4 regions of the Enterobacter roggenkampii genome follow, and region 1 is predicted to be linked to each of the others. Evidence: predicted binding sites of a transcription regulator. Region 1 holds the regulator's gene; each other region holds the start of a gene.
What was found. Region 1 encodes sigma-54, which starts transcription at its own class of promoters, with help from an activator protein. Its sites were predicted from a motif close to GTTGGCACANNTTTCGCTNT; they were not measured.

Region 1 (7,921 bases):
TCCCTCACGTCAGTAAAGAAGCCTCCCTGCGTGATGCGCTGCTGGAAATCACCCGTAAGAATCTGGGGATGACGGTCGTGTGCGACGATCTGATGAAAATTCAGGGGATCTTCACCGATGGCGACCTGCGTCGCGTGTTCGACATGGGTGTCGATGTCCGCACGCTCGGTATTGCCGATGTGATGACGCCCGGCGGCATCCGCGTGCGTCCGGGTACGCTGGCCGTGGACGTGCTGAACCTGATGCAGTCCCGCCATATCACCTCCGTTATGGTTGCCGATGGCGACCAGTTGCTGGGTGTGGTACATATGCATGATCTGCTGCGCGCAGGCGTAGTGTAATGAAGGATAAGACAATGAGTAATGCGGGTGCATCCCTTGCAACCTGTTATGGTCCGGTCAGTACCCAGATGATGGCAAAGGCGGAAAACATTCGTCTGCTCATCCTCGATGTGGATGGGGTTCTCTCCGACGGCCTGATTTACATGGGCAATAATGGTGAAGAGCTGAAGGCGTTTAACGTTCGCGACGGCTACGGTATCCGCTGTGCGCTCACCTCGGGGATTGAGGTGGCGATCATCACCGGACGAAACGCTAAACTGGTAGAAGACCGCTGTGAAACTTTAGGTATTACCCATCTGTATCAGGGTCAATCCGATAAGATGGCGGCGTTCAATGATTTACTGGGTAAACTGGCTATCGCACCGGAAAACGTGGCCTACGTCGGGGACGACCTGATTGACTGGCCGGTGATGGCTGAAGTTGGGCTGAGCATCGCCGTTGCCGATGCGCATCCGCTGCTGATCCCGCGCGCCGACTACGTTACCCACATCAACGGTGGCCGCGGCGCTGTCCGTGAAGTCTGCGATCTGCTTCTGCTGGCGCAGGGCAAGCTTGATGAGGCCAAAGGGCAATCGATATGAGTAAAACCAGACGTTGGATTATCATTTTGCTTTCGCTTGTCGCACTGGTATTGATTGGCGTGAACCTTGCCGATCGCGACGATACGCAAACGGAAGTGATCAACAATACCGATCCAACCTATAAAAGCGATCACAGCGACACCGTGGTCTACAGCCCGGAAGGCGCACTGAACTATCGCCTGATTGCCCAGCATGTTGAATATTTTTCCGATGATGGCGTTTCATGGTTTACCCAACCTGTGATGACCACATTTGATAAAGACAAAGTGCCGACGTGGTCAATTAAGTCAGATCGGGCCAAACTGACAAATGACCGTATGCTTTATCTGTATGGCCACGTTGAAGTCAACGCCCTGACCGCTGACTCGCAACTGCGAAAAATTACGACGGATAATGCCCAGATCAACCTGGTAACCCAGGACGTGACGTCGCAGGATCTGGTCACACTGTATGGCACAACATTTAATTCCAGCGGTTTAAGAATGCGCGGGAACTTACGCAGCAAGAACGCCGAGCTGATTGAAAAGGTTAGAACCTCCTATGAAATTCAAAACAAACAAACTCAGCCTTAAAGTAATTATCGCCAGCGCGATGCTGGCGGCCAGTCTCCCCGCGCTTGCTGTAACGGGCGATACCGACCAGCCGATCCATATTGAGTCCGACACCCAGTCTCTCGATATGCAGGGTAACGTCGTCACCTTCACGGGTAACGTCGTCATGACCCAGGGCACCATCAAAATCAACGCCGACAAAGTGGTCGTGACCCGTCCGGGTGGCGAGCAGGGCAAAGAGATTATCGATGGCTATGGTAATCCGGCGACCTTCTACCAGATGCAGGACAACGGCAAGCCGGTGAAAGGCCGCGCTACGCACATGCACTATGAGCTGGCGAAGGATCTGGTCATCCTGACCGGGAATGCGTATCTGGAACAGCTGGACAGCAACATTACCGGCGACCAGATTACCTATCTGGTTAAAGAGCAAAAAATGCAGGCCTCCAGCGAGAAAGGCAAACGCGTGACCACCGTACTGGTTCCGTCGCAGCTGCAGGACAAAGGCAAGGGCCAGGCCCCGGCACAGAAGAAGAGTAACTAATTCGTTATGGCAACATTAACTGCAAAAAACCTCGCGAAGGCCTATAAGGGCCGCCGTGTCGTAGAAGATGTCAGTCTGACCGTCAACTCCGGCGAAATCGTGGGGCTGCTTGGCCCGAACGGTGCGGGTAAAACGACCACCTTCTACATGGTCGTGGGTATTGTGCCGCGCGATGCCGGCAACATTATCATTGACGATGAAGACATCAGTCTTCTGCCGCTGCACGCGCGCGCGCGTCGCGGGATCGGCTATCTGCCGCAGGAAGCCTCCATTTTCCGTCGTCTCAGCGTTTACGACAACCTGATGGCGGTCCTGCAAATTCGTAACGACCTGACCAACGAACAGCGTCAGGATCGTGCCAACGAGCTGATGGAAGAGTTCCACATTGAGCATCTGCGCGACAGCCTCGGTCAGGCACTCTCCGGGGGCGAACGCCGTCGCGTTGAGATTGCGCGTGCGCTGGCCGCAAACCCGAAATTTATCCTTCTGGATGAACCGTTTGCGGGCGTTGACCCCATCTCCGTTATCGACATTAAACGTATCATTGAGCACCTGCGCGACAGCGGGCTTGGCGTACTGATCACCGACCACAACGTGCGTGAAACGCTGGCCGTATGTGAACGCGCCTATATTGTCAGCCAGGGCAATCTGATCGCCCACGGTACGCCGCAGCAGATCCTCGAAGACGATCATGTTAAGCGCGTCTATCTTGGGGAAGACTTCAGACTCTGATAGGGTAGAGGTAACGTAACGCCGAACCGGAGAAAAATGCTCTGAACATGAAGCAAGGTTTGCAATTAAGGCTCAGCCAACAACTGGCGATGACGCCGCAGCTACAGCAGGCAATTCGCCTGTTGCAACTGTCCACGTTAGAACTTCAGCAGGAGCTTCAGCAGGCGCTGGACAGTAACCCCCTGCTGGAACAAACCGATCTTCATGACGAGGTAGATACCCAGCAATCGCAGGATACTGAAGCGCTCGATACCGCGGATGCACTCGAACAAAAAGAGATGCCCGACGAGCTTCCGCTTGATGCCAGCTGGGATGAAATCTACACCGCCGGAACCCCTTCCGGTACGCGTGCAGACTACCAGGACGATGAGCTACCGGTCTATCAGGGCGAAACCACCCAGTCGCTGCAGGATTACCTGATGTGGCAGGTGGAACTCACCCCCTTCTCCGATACCGACCGCGCGATTGCCACGTCGATTGTCGATGCCGTTGACGACACCGGCTATTTGACCGTCACCCTCGACGATATACTGGAAAGCATGGGCGACGACGAGATTGAGCTTGAGGAAGTCGAAGCCGTTCTGAAGCGCATCCAGCGTTTCGATCCGGTAGGCGTAGCCGCAAAAGATCTGCGCGACTGCCTGCTGATTCAGCTTTCTCAGTTCAGCAAAGAGACGCCATGGCTCGAGGAGGCGCGCGCGATCATCAGCGATCATCTGGATCTGCTGGCGAACCACGATTTCCGCACCCTGATGCGCGTCACGCGCCTGAAAGAAGAGGTGCTGAAAGAAGCGGTGAATCTGATCCAGTCGCTCGATCCGCGCCCCGGTCAGTCGATCCAGACCAGCGAGCCCGAGTACGTGATCCCGGATGTACTGGTCAGAAAACACAACGGCCGCTGGGTCGTTGAACTGAATTCAGACAGCATCCCTCGCCTGCAAATCAACCAGCAGTATGCCTCCATGTGCACCAGCGTGCGTAACGACGCCGACAACCAATATATTCGTAGCAATTTGCAGGAAGCGCGATGGCTGATCAAAAGTCTGGAGAGCCGAAATGATACGCTGCTACGCGTCAGCCGCTGTATTGTCGAACAGCAGCAGGCGTTCTTTGAGCAGGGTGAAGAGTATATGAAACCGATGGTGCTGGCGGATATCGCTCAGGCCGTCGAGATGCATGAATCAACCATTTCCCGTGTCACCACGCAGAAGTATCTGCACAGTCCACGCGGTATTTTTGAGCTTAAGTATTTCTTCTCCAGCCATGTGAATACCGAGGGCGGCGGCGAAGCGTCGTCAACGGCCATTCGTGCTCTGGTGAAGAAGTTGATCGCCGCGGAGAATCCCGCGAAGCCACTAAGCGACAGTAAGTTAACCACCATGCTGTCCGATCAGGGTATTATGGTGGCACGTCGTACTGTTGCGAAGTATCGAGAGTCTTTATCCATTCCGCCGTCCAACCAGCGTAAACAGCTGGTCTGACACAACCGATAAGGAAGACACTATGCAGCTCAACATCACTGGACAAAACGTCGAAATTACTGAGGCTTTACGCGACTTTGTGAACGCGAAGTTTGCAAAACTCGAGCAGTATTTCGAAAGGATCAATCAGGTCTACATTGTGTTGAAAGTGGAGAAAGTGACTCATATCTCGGATGCCACCCTGCATGTTAACGGGGGGGAACTGCATGCCAGTGCGGAAGGGCAAGACATGTACGCTGCTATCGACGGCTTGATTGATAAGCTTGCGCGACAGCTCAATAAACATAAAGATAAACTGAAACAACACTAATTGTCCGGGCAGTTAACGGGTGCAGGACGGCCTGTTGTGAAACACAACAGGCCATTTGTACAGTTAGCGCTTAGGTGAAATTATGATGAACAACGATTCCGCTCTTCAACTGAGCAATGTCCTTAACCAGGAATGTACCCGCAGTGCGGTTCACTGCCAGAGCAAAAAACGTGCGCTGGAAATCATCAGTGAACTGGCCGCAAAACAGCTGGGCCTGCCGCCGCAGGTGGTGTTCGAAGCGATTCTGACCCGTGAAAAGATGGGCAGTACCGGTATCGGCAACGGCATCGCAATCCCGCACGGCAAGCTGGAAGAGGACACCCTGCGTGCCGTCGGTGTGTTTGTGCAGCTTGAAACACCGATCGCCTTTGATGCCATTGATAACCAGCCCGTCGATCTCCTCTTCGCGCTGCTGGTGCCTGCTGACCAGACGAAAACCCATCTGCATACGCTGTCGCTGGTCGCGAAACGTCTGGCTGATAAAACCATTTGCCGTCGACTGCGCTCGGCTCAAAGTGATGAAGAGCTTTATCAAATTATCACCGAAGCAGAAGGCAATCAGGATGATGCATAACCAGGAGATGGCCTTCACATCTGTTGTCCTGAGGAGAAACGGAACATGGTGCTGATGATTGTCAGCGGTCGTTCAGGGTCGGGGAAATCCGTGGCTCTGCGCGCGCTGGAAGACATGGGTTTTTACTGCGTCGATAACCTTCCGGTCGTGTTGCTGCCCGACCTGGCCCGTACGCTTGCGGAGAGACAGACCTCGGCCGCCGTCAGTATCGACGTTCGTAACATGCCGGAATCGCCAGAGATCTTCGAGCAGGCAATGAGTAACCTGCCTGACACGTTCTCGCCTCAGCTGCTGTTCCTCGATGCAGACCGTAATACCCTGATCCGTCGCTACAGCGACACCCGTCGTTTGCACCCGCTTTCCAGTAAGAACCTCTCCCTGGAGAGCGCAATCGATGAAGAGAGCGATCTGCTGGAGCCGCTGCGTTCTCGCGCCGACCTGATTGTCGACACCTCTGAGATGTCCGTTCACGAGCTGGCGGAAATGCTGCGTACCCGGTTGTTGGGTAAACGCGAGCGCGAACTGACGATGGTGTTCGAATCCTTTGGCTTCAAGCACGGTATCCCGATTGATGCGGATTATGTTTTCGACGTGCGCTTCCTGCCGAACCCACACTGGGATCCGAAACTGCGTCCTATGACCGGTCTGGATAAACCCGTCGCGGCCTTCCTCGACAGGCACACAGAAGTTCACAATTTTATCTACCAGACGCGAAGCTACCTTGAGCTATGGTTACCTATGCTGGAGACAAACAATCGTAGCTACCTGACGGTAGCGATTGGCTGTACCGGCGGTAAACATCGTTCGGTTTATATCGCCGAACAGCTGGCCGACTATTTCCGCTCGCGCGGGAAGAACGTTCAGTCCCGTCATCGCACGCTGGAAAAACGTAAAACATGACCGTAAAACAGACCGTTGAGATCACCAATAAGCTGGGCATGCATGCGCGCCCGGCGATGAAGCTGTTTGAGCTGATGCAGGGTTTCGATGCAGAAGTTCTGCTGCGGAATGACGAAGGTACCGAAGCGGAGGCGAACAGCGTCATTGCGCTGCTGATGCTGGATTCCGCCAAAGGGCGTCAGATTGAAGTCGAAGCCACCGGCCCCCAGGAAGAGGAAGCGCTGGCGGCGGTGATTGCGCTGTTTAACGCAGGGTTCGACGAAGATTAAGGTCTCTGCCCTTCAGGCGGGTGGCGCTGCGCTTACCCGCCCTACATAAGTTTGTTGCTCTCCATAAACCCTTCTCCTCCCAACTGACGCATCTGGCGCATAATCCACGCCTGACGGCTTCGCACGTACCCTGAGGGGGCACTGGCTTTAAAACGGATGGGATTAGGCAGAACAGCCGCGAGCAGCGCCGCCTCAGACATGCTCAGCTTGCTGGCGGGTTTATTAAAATAGCGTTGTGATGCAGCTTCGACACCAAATACCCCGTCGCCAAACTCGGCAACGTTGAGATACACGGTCAGAATGCGCTTTTTGCTCCAGACCGTTTCCATGCCCAGGGTGAGCCCCGCTTCCAGCCCCTTTCGCACCCAGCTGCGGCCGTCCCACAGAAACAGATTTTTGGCCGTCTGCTGCGACAAGGTTGACGCGCCGCGCACGCGGTTTTCATGGCGTTCGTTATGCGCCAGCGCCTTCTCAATGGCCGCAACGTCGAACCCCCAGTGCTCCGGGAATTTCTGATCCTCCGCTGCGATGACCGCCAGCCCCATAAACGGAGAGATCTCGTCCATGCTTACCCAGTCAGAATGGGCAACATAGCCGAAATCGCCGCTGAGCCACGCGCCGAGCTGACGCTCAACCATCACGGCAGAGAACGGGACCGGCATAATGCTGAACACGGCCAGCCCGCCTCCCCAGAACACCGCCATGACGAGAACAATGCGTAGAAGAAGGCGTTTCACCCATGCGCCTGCGGAAAACGGACGCCTCATTCCGTCAGCACCAGCACGCGGGCGACCAGTTTTTCAATGCCCACGGCGGCTTCCGCGATATTCTTCGCCAGCATATACGCAGGCGTGGTGACAATCTTGTTATCTTCATCAACCACAATGTCATCCACCGGGCACGGAACGTGTTCGCCCCCCATTTCTTCGACAATCTCTGCGGTATCAATATCCGTCCCGATAGTCAGGCGCAGCGGGAAATCAAAAATTTTAGGCAACATCGCAGGTGCTATACAGATAAAGCCCAGCGGTTTTCCTGCCGCATGCATGGCCTGCGACAGCGCTTTGAGATGAGGATCGATCTGACACTCCGCGCCCTGCGCGGCAAAGGTACTGAGATTTTTGGCTGCGCCAAACCCACCTGGCACAATGAGCGCATCAAGCTCTGCAGGGTCTGCCTGAATAAGAGGATGGATGACACCTCGCGCAATGCGCGCGGCTTCAATCAGCACGTTACGGGTTTCCGCCATCGGCTCACCGGTCAGATGGTTAATCACATCCGCCTGATTTTTGTCCGGTGCAAAACAAATCACCTCGGCTCCCTGCTTAGCCAGGGCCAGCAGCGTGATGACGGCTTCATGTATCTCAGAGCCATCGTAAACACCGCATCCGCTTAGCACGACACCAATCTTTTTCATCATGACAATCCTTTTCTGCAACTTGCTGAAGCACATTAATAATTTTGATTAAAACGCTATGCTTCACACATTTCACTGATTCATGTAACAAACCATTTAAGATTTGCTATCTTATCTGCGTGCGGCCTAAATTTTTCAGGCAGCGCCCTTTCAAAAATAACGTTTAAAAACAGGCGCAGCCACGATTTCCCTGGTGTTGGCGCAGTATTCGCGCACCCCGG
Region 2 (7,921 bases), 480 kb from region 1:
ATGATTGGTGACTGCTACGCGCAGAACCAGAAAGAGCTGAAGCTCTACTACCAGCAGGTAGATGAAACCGGCAACGCGCTGTGGCGCGGCATCGCATTAACCCGTGACGACTGCATCCGTCGCGATGTGATTAAGGCGCTTATCTGCAACTTCCGTCTCGATTTCAGGGACGTGGAAGCGCAGTGGGCGCTGAACTTCAGCGATTATTTCGCGGAAGACCTGAAGCTGCTGGCGCCGCTGGCGAAAGACGGGCTGGTGGACGTGTCGGAGAGCGCGATTGAGGTCACGCCGAAAGGACGTCTGTTGATCCGCAATATCTGCATGTGCTTTGACGCATACCTGCGTCAGAAAGCGCGTATGCAGCAGTTCTCGCGGGTGATTTAAACTGCAATGCCGGGTGGCGGCTTCGCCTTACCCGGCCTACAAAAGTGCGAAATGTAGGCCGGGTAAGCGAAGCGCCACCCGGCTTTTCATCGCCAACTCGCTAGCTAAACAGCCCAACCAGCGCCGCGCACAGCACCGCCGCAACGGCGGTTTGTGGCGTGTGGCTTTCAGCGGCTCCGCTAGAGAGCATATTCACGAATGTTTCCAGCATGATGTTCACCCCCAATTTCCGGGCACGATCATACAAAACTCATCGGAACAGTAAAGCGCAAAATAACGGCAATTTGCGCTCAATTAATAACCTTTACACAAGCGCGGATATTACTCCATTCCCAGCTCTTTCAGCTTGCGCGTCAGGGTATTGCGTCCCCATCCTAACAGGCGAGCGGCTTCCTGCTTATGACCCTGGGTATGACGAAGCGCGGTGGTCAACAGCGTACGCTCCATCTCAGGCTGAGCCTCAGACAGCAGGTTTTGATGACCGGAACGCAGCGCGCGGTCGGCCCACTGCGCCAGCAGCGTCGCCCAGCTGTCCGGCAGCGCGTGTCCGCTACTGCTTTCCGGCGCGGTCGCCTCAAACAGCTCGGCCGGTAAATCCTGAATCAGCACTTCCTGACCGGCAGCCATCACGGTTAACCAGCGGCAGGTATTTTCCAGCTGACGCACGTTGCCCGGCCACGCGAGGCGGGTGAGGGCAGCATCGGTTTCCGGGTGAAGCTGCTTGGCTTCTACGCCCAGCTCGCGGGCGGCCACCTGCAGGAAATGACGCGCCAGGCGGGGAATATCTTCCCGGCGTTCACGCAGCGGCGGCAGATGAACGCGAATGACGTTCAGACGATGGAATAAATCCTCCCGGAATTTGCCTTCCTGCACGCGCTGCTCCAGGTTCTGGTGGGTCGCGGCGATAATACGCACGTCCACCTTCACCGGCGCATAACCGCCCACGCGATAAAACTGCCCGTCGGCCAGCACGCGCAGCAGACGGGTCTGAACGTCCAGCGGCATATCGCCGATCTCATCCAGGAACAGCGTGCCGCCGTCAGCCTGTTCGAAGCGCCCCTGGCGAATGGTATTTGCGCCGGTAAACGCCCCTTTTTCGTGCCCGAACAGTTCGGATTCAATCAAGTCCTTCGGGATCGCCGCCATATTCAGGGCGATAAACGGCGCTTTTGCCCGCGGGCTGTGGCGATGCAGGGCATGGGCCACAAGCTCTTTACCGGTCCCCGATTCGCCGTTGATCAAGACGCTGATGGACGAGCGGGACAGACGGCCAATAATGCGAAACACGTCCTGCATCGCCGGCGCTTCGCCGATGATGTCGGTGGTTGGCCCAAAATCGGGCGCGTGGCGCGGCTGCTGCTGCTCCTGGTAATGGCTAATCGCGCGCTCAACCAGCGCCACCGCTTCGTCGATATCAAACGGTTTGGGCAGATAATCGAATGCCCCTTGCTGGTAAGCGCTCACCGCGGCATCCAGATCGGAATGAGCCGTCATTATGATGACCGGAAGCATAGGGTGGCGTTGTTTGATCTGCTTTAACAGCGCCAGCCCGTCCATGCCCGGCATACGGATATCCGACAGCAGAACATCGGGCGTTTTAGTGGTGAGTGCGTCGAGCACTTCGCTGCCGCTCTCAAACGTCGTGCAGCTTAATCCTGCCCCTGTGAGCGCGCGTTCAAGCACCCAACGGATGGAGCTATCGTCATCGACTACCCAGACTATCCCTCGTTGCATAAACGTCACCTTTATTTTTTAATCGGCAGGAAAACCGAAAACTCGGTATGTCCCGGCCAACTGGTAAATTCAATTTTTCCAGAGTGTTGGTCGATCAAACTGCGGGCAATGGATAAGCCCAGGCCGGTTCCGCCTTCGCGGCCGCTGACCATCGGGTAGAACAGAGTGTCCTGAAGATGCGATGGAATACCGGGGCCGTTATCCTCGACGTCGATACGGGCCGCAAGCCGATAGCGCACGCCGTGTAACGTGAGCTGGAAGGCGGTACGGGTGCGTAAAATAATCTCGCCCCCTTCCGGTCCCAGCGCCTGCAGGGCATTGCGCACAATGTTCAACAGGACCTGCTCAATCTGATCCGGGTCATGGGCCAGTTCCGGCAGGCTTGGGTCGTAATCACGCACCAGCGTGACGTTCTCTGGCAGCTCCATCGAGACGAGCTTCACCACCCGCTCGGCCACTTTATGGATGCTTTCTGTGACGTGCATTCCCGGCTGCTGTGGCCCGAGAAGACGGTCAACCAGATTCCGCAGGCGGTCCGCCTGCTCGATGATGACGTTGGTATACTCCGCCAGCGCAGGGTCGGGCAGCGCCTTGGTCAGAAGCTGCGCCGCGCCGCGTAACCCACCCAACGGGTTTTTGATTTCATGCGCCAGGCCGCGCACCAGGTCTCGGGCGGCAATTTGCTGCGCATGCTGAAGCTGCTCCTGGCTCAGGCGACGCTGATTATCCATCGGCGCCATTTCCAGCAGGATCAAGCCTTCGGGAAGACGTTGCGCGGTCAGCGACAGAATGTGCGAGCGCCCGTCGATCACCAGCGTCACTTCGTTATCGGTGAAACCCTGGCCCGCCTGTAAACTTTCCTGCATCAGGCCAATATTCAGCGAAAAATAGCTCAGAAGTTCCGGAAGCGGGGTGCCGAACAGTTTGCGTGCGCTTTGGGCGAGCAGCTGCTGTGCCGCCGGGTTGGCGTAATGAACGGCCAGCTCGTCATCCACCAGCAAAATGCTGTTAATCAAAGAATTGAGGATCTGCCCAGCATCGGGCAGCGTGCCAGTTGCCATTCAGCAGTCTCCTGGAGTCGTTTGCACTAATTTAGTGCAGTATAGCGTTTTCGGCGTCAAAAGCGCGTGAGATCAGGTTGTTGGTGGAGAAAAAAGCCCATCCGGAGATGGGCTAAAAGTTTCCACGGCAACTACTCCCGGCGCTTGTCACGCCGGGTAAAACAACTTAATTAAACGCTGTAGTACAGTTCGAACTCAACCGGATGCGGCGTCATACGCACGCGGTCGTTCTCTTCAGTACGCAGGGCGATGTAAGCATCGATAGCGTCGTCAGTGAATACGCCACCTGCGGTCAGGAACTCACGGTCTGCGTCCAGCGCCTGCAGGGCTTCTTCCAGAGAGCCAGCAACCTGAGGGATCTCTTTCGCTTCTTCTGGCGGCAGGTCGTACAGGTTTTTGTCCATCGCTTCGCCTGGGTGGATCTTGTTCTTGATACCGTCCAGACCGGCCATCAGCAGTGCTGCGAAGCACAGGTATGGGTTAGCCGCTGGATCCGGGAAGCGAACTTCGATACGACGCGCTTTAGGAGACGCCACCACCGGGATACGGATAGAAGCAGAACGGTTACGCGCAGAGTAGGCCAGCATCACTGGCGCTTCGTAGCCCGGGACCAGACGCTTATAGGAGTTGGTGGTTGGGTTCGCCAGGGCGTTGATCGCTTTAGCGTGTTTGATTACGCCGCCAATGTAGTACAGCGCCTGCTCGGACAGACCGGCATATTTGTCACCAGAGAACAGGTTGGTACCGTTCTTGGACAGAGACATGTGGCAGTGCATACCGGAACCGTTGTCGCCAAACATTGGTTTTGGCATGAAGGTCGCAGTTTTACCGAAACGGTGCGCAACGTTGTGCACAACGTATTTGTAGATCTGAATTTCGTCCGCTTTTTTGGTCATGGTGTTGAAGCGGGTAGCCACTTCGTTCTGACCCGCAGTCGCCACTTCGTGGTGGTGAGCTTCAACAACCAGGCCCATCTCTTCCATCACCAGACACATGGTGGAACGAATGTCCTGTGCAGAGTCGACCGGAGGAACCGGGAAGTAACCGCCTTTCACGCCTGGACGGTGACCTTTGTTACCGCCTTCGTATTTGGTGGAGGAGTTCCATGCGCCTTCGATGTCGTCGATAGCCACGTGGGAGCCAGAGATAGAGGCACCAAAACGGATGTCATCGAACAGGAAGAACTCTGGCTCTGGCCCGAACAGAACGGTGTCCGCGATGCCGGTAGAACGCAGGTACTCTTCAGCGCGTTTCGCGATAGAACGTGGGTCGCGGTCGTAGCCCTGCAGCGTGCCTGGCTCGAGGATGTCGCAACGGATGATCAGGGTAGGTTCTTCGAAGAACGGATCAATGACCGCAGTGGTTGCATCTGGCATCAGAACCATGTCGGATTCGTTAATGCCTTTCCAGCCACCAATGGAGGAGCCGTCAAACATTTTGCCTTCTTCAAAGAATTCGGCGTTCACCTGATGAGCAGGGATTGTGACGTGCTGTTCTTTACCTTTGGTGTCGGTGAAGCGGAGATCAACAAACTTCACTTCATGTTCGTTCAGCATCGTCAAAACGTGTTCAGCGGACATACTTAACTCTCCAGATTGGTCATTGTCGTCGTGGTAACGAGGTCTTCAGTTTCTGTTTGTACTGGCTGTTGCCATGTAATTTTTATAAAGCGAAATCTGTGCCAACTTTTAAAACACCCCAAAAAGGCGTTATCATGCGCACCATAGTGCAAAAGGGCTGCACCACAATGGTAATGTTGCACCAGTATAGTGCTTCAGTGTGAACACCGAGCACCATATTGGTGCAATTTTCGTTAAAGTGCCCTTTTTCGCTCCGTGAAAGCGATCACAAAGCATCTCTGCGATACTTGTTTGCGGAGGATGTTTGTGATCCTGTTTTGTAGTGCGATTAATCCGTGTACAATAACGCGCTATTTCTAATGCCTGAGGCAAAGTTGTGATCGAAAATTTGCGTAACATCGCCATCATCGCGCACGTTGACCATGGTAAAACTACCCTGGTTGATAAGCTGCTGCAGCAATCCGGTACGTTTGATGCACGTGCCGAAACTCAAGAGCGTGTGATGGACTCCAACGATTTGGAGAAAGAGCGTGGGATTACTATCCTCGCGAAAAACACCGCTATTAAATGGAATGACTACCGTATCAACATCGTTGATACCCCAGGGCACGCCGACTTCGGTGGTGAAGTTGAGCGCGTGATGTCCATGGTGGATTCCGTGCTGCTGGTGGTTGACGCATTTGACGGCCCAATGCCGCAAACGCGCTTCGTGACCAAAAAAGCATTTGCCCATGGCCTGAAACCAATTGTTGTTATCAACAAGGTTGACCGTCCTGGCGCACGTCCTGACTGGGTTGTTGATCAGGTATTCGACCTGTTCGTTAACCTCGACGCGACCGACGAACAGCTGGACTTCCCTATCATTTACGCTTCGGCGCTGAATGGTATCGCGGGTCTGGACCACGAAGATATGGCGGAAGACATGACCCCGCTGTATCAGGCGATTGTCGATCACGTACCGGCACCGGATGTTGATCTGGATGGTCCACTGCAGATGCAGATCTCCCAGCTGGACTACAACAACTACGTTGGCGTCATCGGTATCGGTCGTATCAAACGCGGTAAAGTGAAGCCAAACCAGCAGGTTACTATCATCGATAGCGAAGGCAAAACCCGCAACGGTAAAGTTGGCAAAGTGCTGACTCACCTGGGTCTGGAGCGTATCGACAGCGATCTGGCTGAAGCGGGCGACATCATCGCGATCACCGGTCTGGGCGAGCTGAACATCTCTGACACCATCTGCGACCCGCAGAACGTGGAAGCGCTGCCAGCCCTGTCTGTTGATGAACCAACCGTTACCATGTTCTTCAACGTCAACACCTCTCCGTTCTGTGGTAAAGAAGGTAAGTTCGTGACCTCTCGTCAGATCCTTGACCGCCTGAACAAAGAGCTGGTGCACAACGTTGCGCTGCGCGTTGAAGAAACCGAAGACGCTGATGCCTTCCGCGTATCCGGTCGTGGTGAGCTGCACCTGTCTGTTCTGATCGAAAACATGCGTCGTGAAGGTTTCGAGATGGCGGTTTCCCGTCCGAAAGTTATCTTCCGCGAAATCGACGGCCGTAAACAAGAGCCGTTCGAAAACGTGACGCTGGACGTTGAAGAGCAGCACCAGGGTTCTGTGATGCAGGCGCTGGGCGAGCGTAAAGGCGACCTGAAAAACATGAATCCAGATGGCAAAGGCCGCGTACGTCTCGACTACGTGATCCCAAGCCGTGGCCTGATCGGCTTCCGTTCTGAGTTCATGACCATGACCTCTGGTACCGGTCTGCTGTACTCCACCTTCAGCCACTACGACGACGTGCGTCCGGGCGAAGTGGGCCAGCGTAACAACGGCGTGCTGATCTCCAACGGTCAGGGTAAAGCGGTTGCGTTTGCGCTGTTCGGTCTGCAGGATCGCGGTAAGCTGTTCCTGGGTCACGGTGCTGAAGTTTACGAAGGCCAGATCATCGGTATTCACAGCCGTTCTAACGACCTGACCGTAAACTGCCTGACCGGTAAGAAACTGACCAACATGCGTGCGTCCGGTACTGACGAAGCAACGGTTCTGGTTCCACCGATCAAGATGACTCTGGAGCAGGCTCTGGAATTCATCGATGACGACGAACTGGTAGAAGTGACTCCGCTGTCTATCCGTATCCGTAAACGTCACCTGACCGAGAACGATCGTAAACGTGCTATGCGCGGTGCGAAAGAAGAGTAATTCGGTTATGCCGTAGGCCGGGTATGCGCATGCGCCACCCGGCAACGAAAAAGCCGCTGAGCGATCGGCGGCTTTTTTTATTAGAACGAATACCGTAGCCCTAAACGGATCCGGTACTGCTCCCGGTTGTAATCATTCCATCGGTCCAGCCACTGCAGTTCGAGGTACGGCAGCCAGTTTCTGTCGATCCTGTAACTGAATTTATTGGTAATTTCCCAGTGATGGTCTTTGCCATTTTTGCTGTGGTAGTCATTCACCCGCTGGAAAAAGTGCGGTTCAAAGGTGTAGAAAAATGCATCCGTTACTTTGAAATTCCAGTAGTTGGCAAATTCGTGCGTGTCGTTCTTATCCATCTGCCCGTTATAGTCCGGCGTATCGTAGTTGTTATGGTTATAGCGATAGCGGAACGTCAGATTAAACCAGTCTGTAAATTTGTAGTTGGTATCTAAATAAACCGCGCCACCCGAACCGGCGCTGCTGTCGTTAATCAACCCGCCGGGCTGGAAGGTGAGTTTATCGGTTGGCTTAAAGAGCGGATACCACCCCTCGATTTCGTTATAGCTGTGCTTAAGTTCATCCCATTTACCCACGTTATAGGCGTTGGTGAACATCAGTCCCGCGCCCATATCGAAGTTATAACCCGCACGCAGGATCACCTCGTGCATCTCTGAGGCCGTATTGTAGGCTTCACGCGTTTCGACATAGGCCCCGGCAAATACCGGGCAGGACACAGACGACACGATCAGTACAGTGATGATTCTTTTCATAATTTGTCCATGTATCAGGTACAGAAAGGCCTCCCTCCTGATAAACAGGAAGGACATAGTGGCCGGATTTATTGTTATAAAGTGACTGCTGACGCTTTATTGTTGGTGGTTATCTCAGGGGTATTCGCGGTTTGTTTCTTCCGTTTTCCAATCTCCTCGATAATAAAGGCGAAGCGCGCTTCGTTGAGTTTATAA
Region 3 (7,921 bases), 500 kb from region 1:
CTGTTACGCAATGAACCTCGCGCCGCGCTTCTGCTGCTGGCTCTGGTAATGGCAAACCTGCTGGCCTGGGGATGGGCATGGCACACCTTTAGCGGCAGCACGGCGCTGATGGCGGCAAGCCTGCTGGCGTGGTGCTACGGGCTGCGTCACGCGGTGGACGCTGACCACATTGCCGCCATTGATACCGTGACGCGTAAGATGATGCAGCAGGGCAAACGCCCGTCCGGCGTGGGGGCGTGGTTCTCGCTGGGCCACTCCACCATCGTGGTGCTGGCCTCCATTGCCATCGCCGCTACCGCCACGGCGTTTCAGAAGAACATGGCGTGGTTCCACGAAACCGGCAGCCTGATTGGCACCGCCGTTTCCGCGACCTTCCTGCTGGCGATGGCGCTGGTGAATATGGTGATCCTGCGCGGCGTCTGGCGCAGTTTTCAGGCGCTAAAACGCGGCAGGCCGGTGCAGGACGACATCACGCTACCGGCTCAGGGCGGGGTGATGAACTGGCTGTTCGGCAAGACCTTCCGCCTCGTCAATAAAAGCTGGCAGATGTACCTGGTCGGTTTCCTGTTCGGTCTCGGCTTTGATACGGCCACCGAGATCGGCGTGCTGGGGATCTCTGCCGCCAGCGCGTCCAGCGGAATGTCGGTGTGGTCAATCATGATCTTCCCGGCACTCTTCGCCAGCGGCATGGCGCTGGTGGATACCCTCGACAACCTGCTGATGGTGGGCGCCTACGGCTGGGCGTTTAACAAACCGCAGCGCAAGCTTTACTACAACATGACCATCACCGGCACCTCCGTGGTGGTGGCGCTGTTTATCGGCGGGCTGGAAGCGCTGGGTCTGCTGATGGATAAATTTGCCCTCAGCGGCGGCCTCTGGGATCTGATTGGCGCGGTAAACGACAATCTGGGCAACGCCGGGTTTGTCGTTGTGGGTCTGTTTGTCGCCTGCTGGCTGATCTCCATGGCGAATTACCGCTGGCGCGGCTACGACGCGCTGGTGGTACGTTCCTGAACGACCCAGTCCGGTGGCGCTCCGCTTGCACGGGTCTGCATGTAGGCCGGGTAAGCGGAGCGCCACCCGGCAACAGGAGGGTTAAGCAGGGAGCGATTTCAGCAGGGCGAAGGCCTCCTTCATCCTGTCCTCACTGACGACAAAGGCGCGCATCTGACCGTCGGTATCGGTGCCGCGCGCCACCATGCCCTGCGGCGAAAGGGCAATCTGCCAGTCCAGATCCTGACGCTGCGTTTCACCTGCGAGATGCAGCGGCAATTCCGGCGTTTTCACTTTGACCAGCATGGCGGGTAATTTCACCGGGGCGTTGCCGCCGAGCAGGTTTTTCGCCAGGCACATGGCGCTTAACTGAATCGGTTGCAGGAACGGCAGCACCTGGCCGTTAATTTCCGCGCAGTCGCCCAGGGCATACATGTCCGGCTGGGTGGTTTGCAGGTAGCTGTTAACCTTCACGCCGCGGTTGATTTCGGCGCCTGCGCGGTGCGCCAGCGCCGTTTCCGGGCGCAACCCCGTCGCCGCAATCACCACATCCACCTCCACGCTGCGGCTGCGGTCGAGCGTCACACGTATGCCGCTGCCGGTTTTGCTCAGGCTCTGCAGCTGCGATTTCAGCAGCAGATGCACGCCCATGTCGGTCAGACGATGCTGTAAGCGACTGCTTACTTCCGCGGGCATCAGCGCTGACAGAATGCTCGCCGCGTGGTCGATCAGGGTGACGGATTTTCCCGCCCGGCAGAAGTCCATCGCCAGCTCGGTGCCGATCAGCCCGCCGCCGACAATCATCACCCGCGTGGCGTCGCGAAGCTCCGTTTCGCTGGCCTGATACGCCTGCTGGCTGTTGAGCGTGACCATCAGCTCGCGGCCCTCAACCGGCGGCACAAACGCGGAGGCACCCGTGGTCAGCACCAGCTTGTCGTACTGCCAGGTTTTATCTTTCGCTTTCACCAGACGGGCGTTGGCGTCGATATCGGTGACCCAGGTGTACGGAAACAGACGCAGGTTAAACTGTTCTGCGAACGCCCCCGCCGTCTGGCGGGTGAGATCGTCTGCGCGCTGGTTCTGGCTAATGACGTGGCTTAAATCAGGCTTGTTGTACTCGTCCATGCTGTCGGCGGCGATCAGCGTCAGCGGCACGTTAGCGTCCTGCTTGCGGATATTTTTCACCAGCTGGCGGGCGGCAAAGCCCGAGCCGATAATGACGATACCGTGGCTCATTTTGCCTCCGTTGCCAGTTCATCAAAGACGTCTTTCCCGAGGGAACATTCCGGGCAGAGGAAGGTGTCCGGCACCTCACTCCACGGCGTGCCCGGGGCGACATCCTGCAGCGGCTCGCCCCGTTCCGGGTCGTAAATCCACTGGCACACGCTGCACTGCATGCAAGGACCGAGGTCGGCAGCGGCGGCTTCAGCTACGGCTTCCGGCGCAACCGCCGTGGCGGGGGCGGTTTCCGGCAGCGGTGCGAGCGCCCACTGACGGGCAATGTCGCGGCCGTACTGGCGGCAGATTTCCAGGGCGTCGATATCCGGCCGCCATTTAGCCTTCAGGCTCATCGACATCTCAAACCCTGCATCCTGTAAACGGGTGGAAAGGCGGTCGACCGCGCCGCCGCTCCAGCCGTGGGAGCCAAAGGCGCTGGCGCGCTTGTTGCGAAAGCGCAGGCCGGTCATCTCTTCGACCAGGCCGGCAATCTTCGGCATCATCACGTTGTTCATGGTGGACGTACCCACCAGCACCCCTTTTGAGCGGAAAACGTTGGTGAGGATCTCGTTTTTATCGCTGCGCGCCACGTTGAAGATTTTCACCGCCACGTTCGGGTCCACTTCGTTGATGCCTTGGGCAATGGCGTCCGCCATCATGCGGGTGTTGTTGGACATGGTGTCGTAGAAGATCGTGATGCGATCTTCCTGATAATCCGCCGCCCACTTCAGGTACAGCTCCACGATCTGGGTGGGGTTTTCACGCCACACCACGCCGTGGGAGGTGGCAATCATCTCCACCGGCAGGTTAAAGCCGAGGATCTCGGTGATTTTAGGCGTCACCAGGCGGCTGAACGGGGTGAGGATGTTGGCGTAGTAGCGCTGGCACTGTTCGAACAGCTCGGTCTGATCCACCTCGTCGTTGAACAGACGTTCATCGCAGTAGTGCTGGCCAAAGGCGTCGTTGCTGAACAGCACCGCGTCGCCGGTCATGTAGGTCATCATGCTGTCCGGCCAGTGCAGCATCGGCGTTTCCACGAAGATCAGCTGCTTGCCGTTGCCGATATCCAGCGCGTCGCCCGTTTTCACGGTGTGGAAGTTCCACTCCGGATGGTGGTGGTGGCCGTTGATCGAGTCGATGGCGTTGGTGGTGCAGTAGATCGGAGTGTCCGGAATATACGACATCAGCTCGGTCAGGGCCCCGGCGTGATCCTCCTCCGCGTGGTTGATGATGATGTAGTCGATGTCGTTCAGATCGATTTCGCCGCGCAGGTTCTGCACGAACTCGCGGCTGAACTTGTGATCGACGGTATCGATCAGCACATTTTTACCTTCACGAATGAGATAGCTGTTGTAGCTGCTGCCGCGCAGCGTTTTATATTCCGTCCCGTGGAAATCGCGCACTTCCCAGTCACGTTGACCCACCCAATGAATGTTATTTTTAACCAGAATAGACATAGCAAACCTCAGCGTAATATCGCGTTTTTCAAATAGGATGGTTTGCTTATATCAAGCCGCGTGCCAACTTTTAAGATATTGATTTTTATAACTTAATGCTTTGATGATTCGAAAGGGGTAGTCATTATGACTATTAAAAACAGTGTCACTGTGACAACATGCACTGTCAAAATGACAGCGAGGCAGAGATGAGCTTTTCCGTAGACGTGCTGGCGAAAATCGCCATTGAACTGCAAACCGGTATTGGTCATCAGGACCGCTTCCAGCGGCTGATCTCCACGCTGCGCCACGTGCTGGCGTGCGACGCCTCGGCGCTGCTGCGCTACGAAGGACGGCAGTTTATTCCGCTGGCCATCGACGGCCTGGCGAAGGACGTGCTCGGGCGGCGCTTTACCCTTGAAGGCCATCCGCGTCTGGAAACTATCGCCCGCGCGGGTGACGTGGTGCGTTTCCCGGCGGACAGCGACTTGCCCGACCCGTACGACGGGCTGATTCCAGGCCAGGAGAGCCTGAAGGTGCACGCCTGTATCGGCCTGCCGCTGTTTGCCGGGCAGAATCTGATTGGGGCGCTGACCCTCGACGGCCTGTCGCCGGACCAGTTCGATACCTTCAGCGATGAGGAGCTTCGCCTGATTGCCGCCCTGGCCGCCGGGGCGCTGAACAATGCGCTGCTGATTGAACAGCTGGAGAGTCAGAATATTTCTCCCGGCAGCCCGGCGGCGTTTGAGCAGGTGACGCACACGGAGATGATTGGCCTCTCGCCGGGCATGGCGCAGCTCAAAAAAGAGATTGAGATTGTTGCCGCGTCCGATTTGAACGTGCTGATCTTCGGGGAGACCGGCACCGGCAAGGAGCTGGTGGCGAAGTCGATTCACGAAGCGTCGCCGCGCGCGGTCAATCCGCTGGTGTACCTCAACTGCGCCGCGCTGCCGGAAAGCGTGGCGGAAAGCGAATTGTTTGGCCACGTCAAAGGGGCGTTTACCGGCGCCATCAGCAACCGCAGCGGCAAGTTCGAAATGGCCGATAACGGCACGCTGTTTCTGGATGAAATTGGCGAGCTCTCTCTGTCGCTCCAGGCCAAACTCCTGCGCGTATTGCAGTACGGCGATATCCAGCGCGTGGGGGACGACCGCAGTCACAGAGTGGACGTTCGCGTGCTGGCGGCGACGAACCGCGACCTGCGTGAAGCGGTGCTTGCCGGGCAGTTCCGCGCCGACCTGTTCCACCGCCTGAGCGTGTTTCCGCTTACCGTGCCGCCGCTGCGCGAGCGCGGGGACGACGTGGTGCTGCTGGCGGGCTATTTCTGCGAACAGTGCCGTCTCAGGATGGGGCTTTCCCGCGTGGTGTTAAGCCCGGGGGCGAGGGCGCATCTGCTGAGCTACGGCTGGCCGGGCAACGTGCGCGAGCTGGAACACGCGATTCACCGCGCGGTGGTGCTGGCGCGAGCGACGCGTTCGGGTGATGAAGTGGTTATACATGCCCGGCATTTTGCGCAGCATGATGAAACCGCACCGACGATTGCCCATGCAGCTCCGGAGATAACGAGCGAAAACCTGCGTGACGCGACAGAGGCGTTTCAGCGTCAGATGATTACCCGCGCGCTGGAGCAGAATAACCGCAACTGGGCGGCGTGCGCCCGGGCGCTGGAGATGGACGTCGCCAACCTGCACCGGCTGGCGAAGCGTCTCGGGCTGAAGGGTTAGATAATCCCGGCCTGATAGAAATCCTGCAGGTTGATGGCACCGCACAGCCTGCCGGTGTCATCCACCACCGGTGCGGCGGTGATTTTGCGCTTCATCAGCACCTCTTTGGCTTCAATGGCGCGGCTCTCGGCGTTCAGCGTCAGCCCGCCCTGGGTCATGGCGTCCGACACGTCTGTTTCCAGCTTACCGCCGCCCACCAGCCAGCGGCGCAGGTCGCCGTCGGTGAACACGCCTTTGACGTATCCGTCGTCATCGCACACCGCCACCAGCCCCAGACCGGTACGGCTCAGCTCCAGCATCGCGTCCATGACGCTGGTATTGAGTTTGACCTGTGGAATCGCATCGTCAGTGCGCATCAGGTGGTGGACCTTGTTGAGCAGGCGCGCCCCGAGCGCCCCCGCCGGATGCGAGCGGGCGAAATCTTCTTCGTTAAACCCGCGCGCCTGCATTACCGCCATCGCCAGCGCGTCGCCCATCATCAGGGTATTCACGGTGCTGGAGGTGGGGGCGAGGTGCATCGGACAGGCTTCACGCTCAACGGAAATATCCAGCGTTGCCTTGGCGGCCAGCGCCAGGGGCGAGCGGGATTTCCCGGTCATCGCCAGCAGGGCGACCGATTTTTCCTGCAGGCGCGGAATAATGAGATCCAGCTCTTTCGCCGAACCGGAGTAGGAGATAAACAGCATCACATCGCGGCTCTCAATCATTCCCAGATCGCCGTGCAGCGCTTCGGCAGGGTGCACGAAGAAGGCCGGGGTGCCGGTGCTGGCCAGCGTCGCGGCAATCTTTTTGCCGATATGGCCGGATTTACCGATGCCCGCCACGATCACTTTGCCTTCGCAGTGGATAATGGTGTTGGCCGCGCGGACAAAATCCTCGCCCAGACGTTCCGGCAGGCGGCTGGCTTCCTGCAGCTCCAGCATTAGCGTCTGGCGGCCCGTTTCTAACAGAAAATCACTCATCTCTCTCTCCGGTTACGATCACGTCGATGCCTTTCTCTTCCAGCGCTTTTTTGAACGCCGGGTCGATACCCGCGTCGGTAATCAGCTTGTCGACGCTCTCCAGGCTACAGACAATGTTGGGGCTTTTACGGCCAAACTTCGACGAGTCCGCCATCAGAATCACTTCCCGCGCGGCGTTGCACATCGCTTTACTGACGCTGAACACCTCGTTGAAGGTGGTGACGCCCGCGTTCAGGTCGATGCCGTCGGTGCCCATGAACAGTTTATCAAAGCTGAAGTGGTCGAAGGCGTTCTCCGCCAGCTGCCCGTGGAACGACGCGGATTTTTTACGGAAGGTGCCGCCGGGCATCAGGATGGTCTGCTCGCAGTCGTTCTCCGACAGGGCGTTGACGATGTGCAGGCTGTTGGTCATCACCGTGATGTTGTTAAAGCGGCTGAGCAGGGGGATCATCTGCAGGACGGTACTGCCTGCATCCAGAATGATCGAGTCGCCATCGTGGATAAATTTTACGGCGGCTTCGGCAATCAGCGCTTTCTGGTGGGTATTGATCAGCGTTTTGTGGTCGATAGGCGGGTCCGCTTCGTCTTTATTGAGCACCACGCCGCCGTAGGTTCGAATGACGGCGCCAGAGTTTTCGAGCAATACGAGGTCCTTGCGTATCGTCGTGCCGGTGGTGTCAAAGTAGTGGGCCAGATCCTCTACCGAGCATTTTCCCTGCTTTTGCAGATGCTCAAGAATGGCCGCCTGCCGCTGACGAGGTTTCATAGGCGCTTCGTTCCTTAGGTTGCGAAATGATAATTTCGCAAGTCTATATCTTTCACAACGAAATTATCCATGTTTCAGATTAAGCGCTAATGATAGTGCATTCTGACAAAGTGGATCATGGGGAAAGATCACATCGGGCTGCAATTCCTGCAGCGAAATGCCGTTGATTGCCTGGATTTTCACCGGACGGGCAAAGACGGTCATGCCACGCATGATGAGGGAATCGCAGACCTTATTGTTTTCATCCAGCGCAACAGCCACGACGACCCGCGGCTTGAAACGTCCACCGGAACGCCCGACGCCCACGCGGCCTTTCTGGCACAGGGCGTCAAACGCGCGGTTAAACCGATGGATTTGCCAGCCGCCAAACGCCATCTGGCAGATCCAGGCGAGGGCGGCGACGGTAATGAGTGCGGTGACCATATCGGCTCCTTTAATTGCCGGGTGGCGGCTGCGCCTTACCCGGCCTACGGGGATTGTAGCCCCGGTAAGCGCAGCGCCACCGGGGAATGAACTCAGAACATCACCTGCCCACCGGTGACGTTAATCGACTGTCCGGTGCAGTACGAGGCTTTCGGGCTGGCGTAAAACAGCAGCATGTTCAGCACGTCCTGGTAATCGCACCCGCGCTTGAGCGGCACTTTATCGATGTAGTACTGCTCCACTTCTTCCGTTTTAATGCCGAGCTTGGTGGCGTACTGCGGCAGCAGGGACTGGAACATCGGCGATTTCAGCAGATTGCCCAGCATCAGCGAGTGGACGGTAATGCCGTATTCGGCCAGATCCAGCGCCAGAGACTGCGTCAGTCCCACGCCGCCAAAC
Region 4 (7,921 bases), 1.8 Mb from region 1:
GTTGACGATGTACCGGAAGAAGAGAAAAAGCAGCGTCTGTATATTCTGCAGGAGCGCATCAACCAGCAGGCTAACGCCTGGAGCCGCCGCATGCTCGGTACCGTACAGCGCATTCTGGTGGAAGGCACTTCCCGCAAGAGCATTATGGAACTCTCTGGTCGTACGGAAAATAACCGCGTGGTGAACTTTGAAGGCACCCCGGATATGATCGGTAAATTTGTGGACGTCGAGATTGTCGAAGTGCTGACCAACTCGCTGCGCGCGAAAGTGGTCCGCACCGAAGACGAAATGGGCCTGCGTATCGCAGAGTCACCGGAATCCGTGATCTCGCGTACCCGCAAAGAAAACGATTCTGGCGTTGGGATTTACCAGCCATAATCCTTCAGGCCTGCCGCTTTGGCAGGCCTTGTATTTCCTCTCATCGCCCCCAATATCTTCCGCAACGCTTGCGCCTTTATTCTGTGGCGTGAATAATTTCGGTAATGACCGTTTTATTGCGCCGTGTGGCAGCGGGTCAGTTAATCAATCAAAGAGGAACAGTTTGAACATAGATACGCGTGAAATTAGCCTTGAGCCAGCAGACAACGCTCGCCTGCTGAGCCTGTGCGGGCCGTTTGATGACAACATCAAACAACTGGAGCGACGTCTGGGTATCGAAATCAATCGTCGCGATAATCATTTCAAACTCACCGGACGCCCTATCTGCGTCAACGCCGCTGCGGACATTCTGCGTAGCCTGTATGTCGACACCTCCCCCATGCGCGGCGAAATTCAGGATATCGAACCGGAGCAGATTCACCTCGCCATTAAAGAGGCGCGCGTGCTTGAGCAGAGCGCGGAGAGCGTGCCGGATTATGGCAAGGCAATCAACATTAAGACCAAGCGTGGCGTCATTAAGCCGCGTACGCCAAACCAGGCGCAGTATATCGCCAATATTCTCGACCACGACATCACCTTCGGCGTGGGGCCGGCGGGTACGGGTAAAACCTATCTGGCCGTTGCCGCGGCGGTCGATGCGCTGGAGCGTCAGGAAATCCGGCGTATCCTGCTGACCCGCCCTGCCGTTGAAGCCGGTGAAAAACTGGGCTTCCTGCCTGGCGATCTGAGCCAGAAGGTCGACCCGTATCTCCGTCCTTTATACGATGCGCTGTTCGAAATGCTGGGCTTTGAGAAGGTCGAGAAGCTCATTGAGCGTAACGTGATCGAAGTGGCCCCGCTCGCCTACATGCGCGGCCGTACGCTGAACGATGCGTTCATCATTCTTGATGAGAGCCAGAACACCACCATCGAACAGATGAAAATGTTCCTGACGCGTATTGGCTTTAACTCGAAAGCGGTGATTACCGGCGACGTCACGCAGATCGATCTGCCGCGCAGCACCAAATCGGGCCTGCGCCACGCCATCGAAGTGCTCGCCGAGGTCGATGAAATCAGCTTTAACTTCTTCCACAGTGAAGACGTGGTACGCCACCCGGTGGTCGCGCGTATCGTTAACGCTTATGAAGCCTGGGAAGAGGCAGATCAGAAGCGTAAGGCCGAACTGGCCGCAGAACGTAAGCGCGAAGCGCAGGAGCAAGAACAGAAATGAGTCAGGTGATCCTCGATTTACAGCTGGCCTGTGAAGACAATTCCGGCATGCCAGATGAGGCACAGTTTCAGAAATGGCTGGATGCCGTTATCCCCCAGTTTCAGGAAGAATCAGAAGTCACGATTCGCCTGGTGGATGAAGCAGAAAGCCATGAGCTTAACCTGACCTATCGCGGGAAAGATAAGCCGACCAACGTGCTCTCTTTCCCGTTCGAAGCCCCGCCGGGCATCGAGATGCCGCTGTTGGGCGATCTGATCATCTGCCGCCAGGTGGTTGAACAGGAAGCCAAAGAGCAGCAGAAACCTCTTGAAGCCCACTGGGCGCACATGGTGGTACACGGCAGCCTGCATCTGCTCGGCTACGATCATATTGAAGACGACGAAGCGGAAGAGATGGAGTCCCTCGAGACAGAGATAATGCTTGCTCTGGGCTATGAGGATCCGTACATTGCCGAGAAAGAATAGTCAGTCACCGGACTGACTCCCCTGCCGCCACGAAAGGACATCGCGTGGCGGTAAACATTGAACTAACAAGAGAACCCTTAACAAACGCCATGAGCGACGACAATTCACACAGTAGCGACACGACAACCAGTAAAAAGGGATTTTTCTCCCTCATTCTGAACCAGCTTTTCCACGGCGAACCGAAAAACCGTGATGAACTGCTGGAGCTGATTCGTGATTCCGGGCAAAACGACCTTATCGACGAAGATACGCGCGAAATGCTCGAAGGGGTTATGGACATCGCCGACCAGCGCGTTCGCGATATCATGATTCCCCGCTCGCAGATGATCACCCTGAAACGTAACCAGACGCTGGACGAGTGTCTCGATGTCATCATCGAATCCGCCCACTCGCGTTTCCCGGTCATCAGCGAAGACAAAGATCACATCGAAGGGATTTTGATGGCGAAAGATCTGCTGCCGTTTATGCGCAGCGATGCCGAAGCCTTCAGCATGGAAAAAGTGTTACGCCAGGCCGTGGTTGTGCCGGAAAGTAAACGTGTGGATCGGATGCTGAAAGAGTTTCGCTCTCAGCGTTACCACATGGCGATTGTTATTGATGAATTTGGTGGCGTCTCCGGTCTGGTCACGATCGAGGATATCCTTGAGCTGATCGTGGGCGAAATCGAAGATGAGTATGACGAAGAAGAGGATATCGACTTCCGTCAGCTCAGCCGCCACACCTGGACCGTGCGGGCGCTGGCCTCTATTGAGGACTTCAACGACGCCTTCGGGACCCACTTCAGCGATGAAGAGGTCGATACCATTGGCGGGCTGGTGATGCAGGCCTTTGGCCACCTCCCGGCGCGCGGAGAGACCGTTGACATCGACGGTTACCAGTTCAAAGTAGCCATGGCCGACAGCCGACGTATTATACAGGTTCACGTCAGAACGCCGGACGACTCACCGGTGCCAAAACTGGAAGATTAATGTAAATGGCATTTGCCCCATTGCTTGAACGCCAGCGCGTCCGTTTGCTGCTGGCGCTGTTACTCGGAGCCAGCGGTACGCTGGCTTTTTCTCCTTACGATATCTGGCCTGCGGCCGTTCTCTCCCTGATGGGGCTTCAGGGTTTGACCCTGAACCGTCGTCCGGTACAGGCTGCCGCTATTGGCTACTTCTGGGGACTGGGGCTGTTTGGCTCAGGGATTAACTGGGTCTACGTCAGCATCGCGCAGTTTGGCGGTATGCCGGGCCCGGTAAACGTCTTCCTGGTGGTACTGCTCGCCGCGTATCTCTCGCTCTATACCGGTCTGTTCGCCGGCATCCTTTCTCGCCTGTGGCCCAAAACCACCTGGCTGCGCGTCGCCATTGCCGCGCCGGTGGTCTGGCAGATCACCGAATTCCTGCGCGGCTGGGTGCTGACCGGCTTCCCGTGGCTGCAGTTCGGCTACAGTCAGATTGACGGCCCGCTGAAAGGCCTGGCGCCGGTCATGGGCGTTGAGGCCATTAACTTCCTGCTGATGGTCGTTAGCGGCCTGCTGGTATTAGCGCTGGTTTCACGATGCTGGAAACCGCTGGCTGTGGCGCTGGTGCTGTTCGCCCTGCCCTTCCCGCTGCGCTATATCCAGTGGTTCACGCCGGAGCCCGCGCGCGCCATGCAGGTCTCCATGGTGCAGGGGAATATCCCGCAGTCGATGAAGTGGGACGAGAAAGAGCTGCTGAATACGCTGAAGATCTACGCCAACGTCACCGAAGAGGTGATGGGTAAATCGCAGCTGATTATCTGGCCGGAGTCTGCTATTCCCGATCTTGAGATCAACCAGCAGCCGTTCCTCAACATGATGAACGACCTGCTGCTCTCGCGTGGCAGTACGCTGATCACCGGGATTGTCGATGCGCGTCTGAATCAGCAGAACCGCTACGACACCTACAACACCATCATTACGCTCGGCAAAGACAGCGAATACAGTTACCACTCCACTGACCGGTACAACAAGAACCACCTGGTGCCGTTTGGTGAATTTGTGCCGCTGGAGTCAATTCTTCGCCCGCTGGCCCCGTTCTTCGATCTGCCGATGTCCTCCTTCAGCCGCGGACCGTACGTTCAGCCTCAGCTGCACGCGCACGGCGCAGCCCTGACGGCGGCCATCTGCTACGAAATTATCTTAGGCGAGCAGGTGCGCGATAACTTCCGCCCGAATACGGACTATTTGCTGACCATCTCTAACGATGCCTGGTTTGGTAAATCAATCGGCCCGTGGCAGCACTTCCAGATGGCACGCATGCGCTCCCTGGAGCTGGCACGTCCCCTGCTGCGCAGCACCAACAACGGCATCACCGCCGTGATTGGTCCGCAGGGTGAAATCCAGGCCATGATCCCGCAGTTCACCCGAGAAGTGCTGACCACCAGCGTCACGCCTACCACCGGGCTGACGCCGTACGCCCGCACCGGCAACTGGCCGCTGTGGATCCTGACCGCGCTGTTCGGCTTTGGCGCGGTGCTGATGAGTCTGCGCCAGCGTCGTCGATAATCCCTCCTCTTCCTGCCGGGTGGCGCTGACGCTTACCCGGCCTACTGTTTCGCTTTTGTAGGTCGGGTAAGCGTCAGCGCCACCCGACAATACTCTCCAGACTTCAATTCTGGCACGCCTATTGCTTTGTTTATTCAGGTAAACGCAGTTTGGCTTACTGTGCAACTTTGTCGCACCAGCGTAGATCATCGGTAGCACCGAAACGGTGCAACGGGAGATATTTGCCTCTGAATGGTGCGGCGTGCTTCGCAAAAATAAACAATAACGCAGCAAAATCTTTACATTAAGCCAGACTAAATGTTAACAAGCTTGCATAACACTGCACTCGCATTGCGCGAGATATAACAACATCACAATGGGTATCAATGCGTCGCTGGCGCTGATAAAAAAGGAGTTGGGTATGCAATTACGTAAACTGGCCACAGCAATGCTGGTTATGGGGATGTCCGCAGGCGTGGTTCACGCTGAAGACGCTCCGGCAGCAGGCAGCACTCTCGACAAGATTGCCAAAAACGGCGTTATCGTGGTCGGCCACCGTGAATCTTCTGTCCCGTTCTCTTACTACGACAACACGCAAAAAGTCGTGGGCTATTCACAGGATTACTCCAACGCCATCGTTGAAGCTGTGAAGAAAAAGCTGAACAAACCTGACCTGCAGGTGAAGCTGATCCCCATCACTTCACAGAACCGTATTCCGCTGCTGCAAAACGGCACCTTTGACTTCGAGTGTGGCTCCACCACCAACAACCTCGAGCGTCAGAAGCAGGCTGCCTTCTCCGACACCATCTTTGTTGTGGGCACCCGCCTGCTGACGAAGAAAGGCGGTGAGATCAAAGACTTCTCTGACCTGAAAGGGAAAGCGGTCGTTGTCACCTCCGGGACCACGTCTGAAGTGCTGCTGCACAAGCTGAACGACGAGAAGAAAATGGATATGCGCATCATCAGCGCGAAAGACCATGGCGACTCCTTCCGTACCCTGGAAAGCGGTCGTGCCGTCGCGTTTATGATGGACGACGCCCTACTGGCAGGCGAGCGTGCGAAAGCGAAGAAACCAGACAACTGGGATATCGTCGGTACCGCGCAGTCGAAAGAAGCCTACGGCTGTATGCTGCGTAAAGACGATCCGCAGTTCAAAAAGCTGATCGATGACACCATCGCCCAGGTGCAGACCTCAGGCGAAGCGGAAAAATGGTTCGACAAATGGTTCAAGAACCCGATTCCACCAAAAAACCTGAACATGAATTTTGAACTGTCAGACGACATGAAAGCGCTGTTCAAATCTCCAAATGACAAGGCTCTTAACTAATTAGAACAACAGGGGCGGGATCTCCTGCCCTCTCGATTGTCGGGAAGCATGGACAGACTATACGTTGAGTGGTCGTTCCCCACTCAGCGCGAAAAATGAGCTTCTCACCAATCTTCGAGGGTAGCGCTGCTACCCTTTTTTTTCTGGAGTTTATTATGTCAATCGACTGGAACTGGGGCATATTCCTGCAACAAGCCCCGTTCGGCAACACCACCTATCTTGGCTGGCTGTGGAGCGGCTTTCAGGTCACCGTGGCATTATCGATAACGGCGTGGATCATCGCGTTTCTTGTCGGTTCTCTGTTCGGTATTCTGCGCACCGTCCCTAACCGTTTTCTTTCAACACTCGGCACCCTGTACGTGGAACTGTTCCGTAACGTTCCGCTGATCGTGCAATTCTTTACCTGGTATCTGGTTATCCCGGAACTGCTGCCGGAAAATATTGGCATGTGGTTCAAGTCGGAACTGGATCCGAATGTGCAGTTCTTTGTCTCCTCCATGATGTGTCTGGGGCTGTTTACCGCTGCGCGCGTTTGCGAGCAGGTGCGTGCCGCCATTCAGTCATTACCCCGCGGACAAAAAAATGCGGGTCTGGCGATGGGGTTAACCCTGCCACAAACCTACCGCTACGTGCTGCTGCCTAACGCCTACCGCGTCATCGTTCCACCAATGACCTCCGAGATGATGAACCTGGTGAAAAACTCGGCCATCGCATCGACCATCGGTCTGGTCGATATGGCCGCGCAGGCGGGCAAGCTGCTGGATTACTCCGCTCACGCGTGGGAATCCTTCACCGCGATCACGCTCGCCTACGTTCTGATTAACGCTTTCATCATGCTGGTGATGAACCTGGTTGAACGCAAAATTCGCCTGCCGGGCAACATGGGGGGCAAATAATGTACGAATTTGACTGGAGTTCTATCGTTCCATCCATGCCTTACCTGCTTGATGGATTGATGATTACCTTAAAAATCACCGTCATTGCCATCATCATCGGTATTGTCTGGGGCACCCTGCTGGCCGTTATGCGCCTGTCGAGCTTTAAGCCGCTCGCCTGGTTTGCAACCGCCTACGTTAACGTGTTCCGTTCCATCCCGCTGGTAATGGTGCTGCTGTGGTTTTACCTGATCGTGCCCGGCTTCCTGCAAAACGTGCTGGGGCTGTCGCCGAAAACCGATATCCGTCTGATCTCGGCGATGGTGGCGTTCTCAATGTTTGAGGCCGCTTACTACTCGGAGATTATCCGTGCAGGCATTCAGAGTATCTCCCGCGGGCAATCCAGCGCCGCGCTGGCGCTGGGGATGACGCACTGGCAGTCCATGCAGCTCATTATTCTGCCGCAGGCGTTTCGCGCCATGGTTCCGCTCCTGCTGACCCAGGGAATTGTGCTGTTCCAGGATACGTCCCTGGTCTACGTGCTGAGCCTGGCAGACTTCTTCCGTACCGCGTCCACCATCGGTGAGCGTGATGGTACGCAGGTTGAGATGGTGCTCTTTGCGGGAGCGGTCTATTTTGTGATTAGTTTAAGCGCGTCGCTGTTGGTCAGCTGGCTGAAGAAAAGGACGGTACAATGATTTCCCTGAAAAATGTTTCTAAATGGTATGGGCACTTTCAGGTGCTGACCGACTGCTCCACCGAAGTGAAAAAAGGCGACGTGGTAGTGGTGTGCGGACCGTCCGGTTCCGGTAAATCGACGCTGATCAAAACCGTCAATGGTCTGGAGCCGGTCCAGCAGGGCGAGATCGTGGTCAACGGTACCAAAGTCAACGACAAGAAAACCAATCTTGCCCAGCTTCGCTCTCACGTTGGCATGGTGTTCCAGCATTTTGAGCTGTTCCCTCACCTCTCCATTATTGAGAACCTGACGCTGGCCCAGGTGAAAGTGCTCAAGCGTGATAAAAAAGCGTCGCGCGAGAAAGGCCTGAAGCTCCTGGAACGCGTTGGCCTCTCTGCGCATGCCGATAAGTTCCCGGCGCAGCTTTCTGGCGGCCAGCAGCAGCGTGTGGCGATCGCCCGTGCGCTGTGCATGGATCCGGTTGCCATGCTGTTTGA

Region 2: a site for sigma-54 is predicted at 4,846-4,865, ahead of glnA (glutamate--ammonia ligase). Genes of this name have one in related genera too.
Region 3: a site for sigma-54 is predicted at 3,717-3,736, ahead of norV (anaerobic nitric oxide reductase flavorubredoxin). Genes of this name have one in related genera too.
Region 4: a site for sigma-54 is predicted at 4,673-4,692, ahead of BFV67_RS05795 (amino acid ABC transporter substrate-binding protein). Genes of this name have one in related genera too.

The regions. Positions count from the first base shown of each region.
Region 1 is NZ_CP017184.1:4,178,914-4,186,834, forward strand. It holds gene kdsD (arabinose-5-phosphate isomerase KdsD) at 1-341, shown strand, start outside; gene kdsC (3-deoxy-manno-octulosonate-8-phosphatase KdsC) at 356-922, shown strand; gene lptC (LPS export ABC transporter periplasmic protein LptC) at 919-1,494, shown strand; gene lptA (lipopolysaccharide ABC transporter substrate-binding protein LptA) at 1,463-2,017, shown strand; gene lptB (LPS export ABC transporter ATP-binding protein) at 2,024-2,749, shown strand; gene rpoN (RNA polymerase factor sigma-54) at 2,797-4,230, shown strand; gene hpf (ribosome hibernation promoting factor) at 4,253-4,540, shown strand; gene ptsN (PTS IIA-like nitrogen regulatory protein PtsN) at 4,623-5,114, shown strand; gene rapZ (RNase adapter RapZ) at 5,160-6,014, shown strand; gene npr (PTS phosphocarrier protein NPr) at 6,011-6,283, shown strand; gene mtgA (monofunctional biosynthetic peptidoglycan transglycosylase) at 6,325-7,050, opposite strand; gene elbB (isoprenoid biosynthesis glyoxalase ElbB) at 7,047-7,700, opposite strand.
Region 2 is NZ_CP017184.1:4,660,471-4,668,391, reverse strand. It holds gene hemN (oxygen-independent coproporphyrinogen III oxidase) at 1-384, shown strand, start outside; gene BFV67_RS24310 (YshB family small membrane protein) at 485-595, opposite strand; gene glnG (nitrogen regulation protein NR(I)) at 706-2,118, opposite strand; gene glnL (nitrogen regulation protein NR(II)) at 2,130-3,179, opposite strand; gene glnA (glutamate--ammonia ligase) at 3,350-4,759, opposite strand; gene typA (ribosome-dependent GTPase TypA) at 5,136-6,959, shown strand; gene ompL (porin OmpL) at 7,040-7,726, opposite strand; gene BFV67_RS21890 (MFS transporter) at 7,801-7,921, opposite strand, start outside.
Region 3 is NZ_CP017184.1:3,682,801-3,690,721, reverse strand. It holds gene BFV67_RS17285 (HoxN/HupN/NixA family nickel/cobalt transporter) at 1-1,014, shown strand, start outside; gene hypF (carbamoyltransferase HypF) at 1-14, shown strand, start outside; gene norW (NADH:flavorubredoxin reductase NorW) at 1,096-2,229, opposite strand; gene norV (anaerobic nitric oxide reductase flavorubredoxin) at 2,226-3,668, opposite strand; gene norR (nitric oxide reductase transcriptional regulator NorR) at 3,857-5,371, shown strand; gene gutQ (arabinose-5-phosphate isomerase GutQ) at 5,368-6,333, opposite strand; gene srlR (glucitol operon DNA-binding transcriptional repressor SrlR) at 6,326-7,099, opposite strand; gene gutM (transcriptional regulator GutM) at 7,163-7,522, opposite strand; gene srlD (sorbitol-6-phosphate dehydrogenase) at 7,615-7,921, opposite strand, start outside.
Region 4 is NZ_CP017184.1:1,253,575-1,261,495, reverse strand. It holds gene miaB (tRNA (N6-isopentenyl adenosine(37)-C2)-methylthiotransferase MiaB) at 1-378, shown strand, start outside; gene BFV67_RS05815 (PhoH family protein) at 542-1,588, shown strand; gene ybeY (rRNA maturation RNase YbeY) at 1,585-2,052, shown strand; gene corC (CNNM family magnesium/cobalt transport protein CorC) at 2,142-3,020, shown strand; gene lnt (apolipoprotein N-acyltransferase) at 3,026-4,564, shown strand; gene BFV67_RS05795 (amino acid ABC transporter substrate-binding protein) at 4,965-5,870, shown strand; gene gltJ (glutamate/aspartate ABC transporter permease GltJ) at 6,026-6,766, shown strand; gene gltK (glutamate/aspartate ABC transporter permease GltK) at 6,766-7,443, shown strand; gene BFV67_RS05780 (amino acid ABC transporter ATP-binding protein) at 7,440-7,921, shown strand, end outside.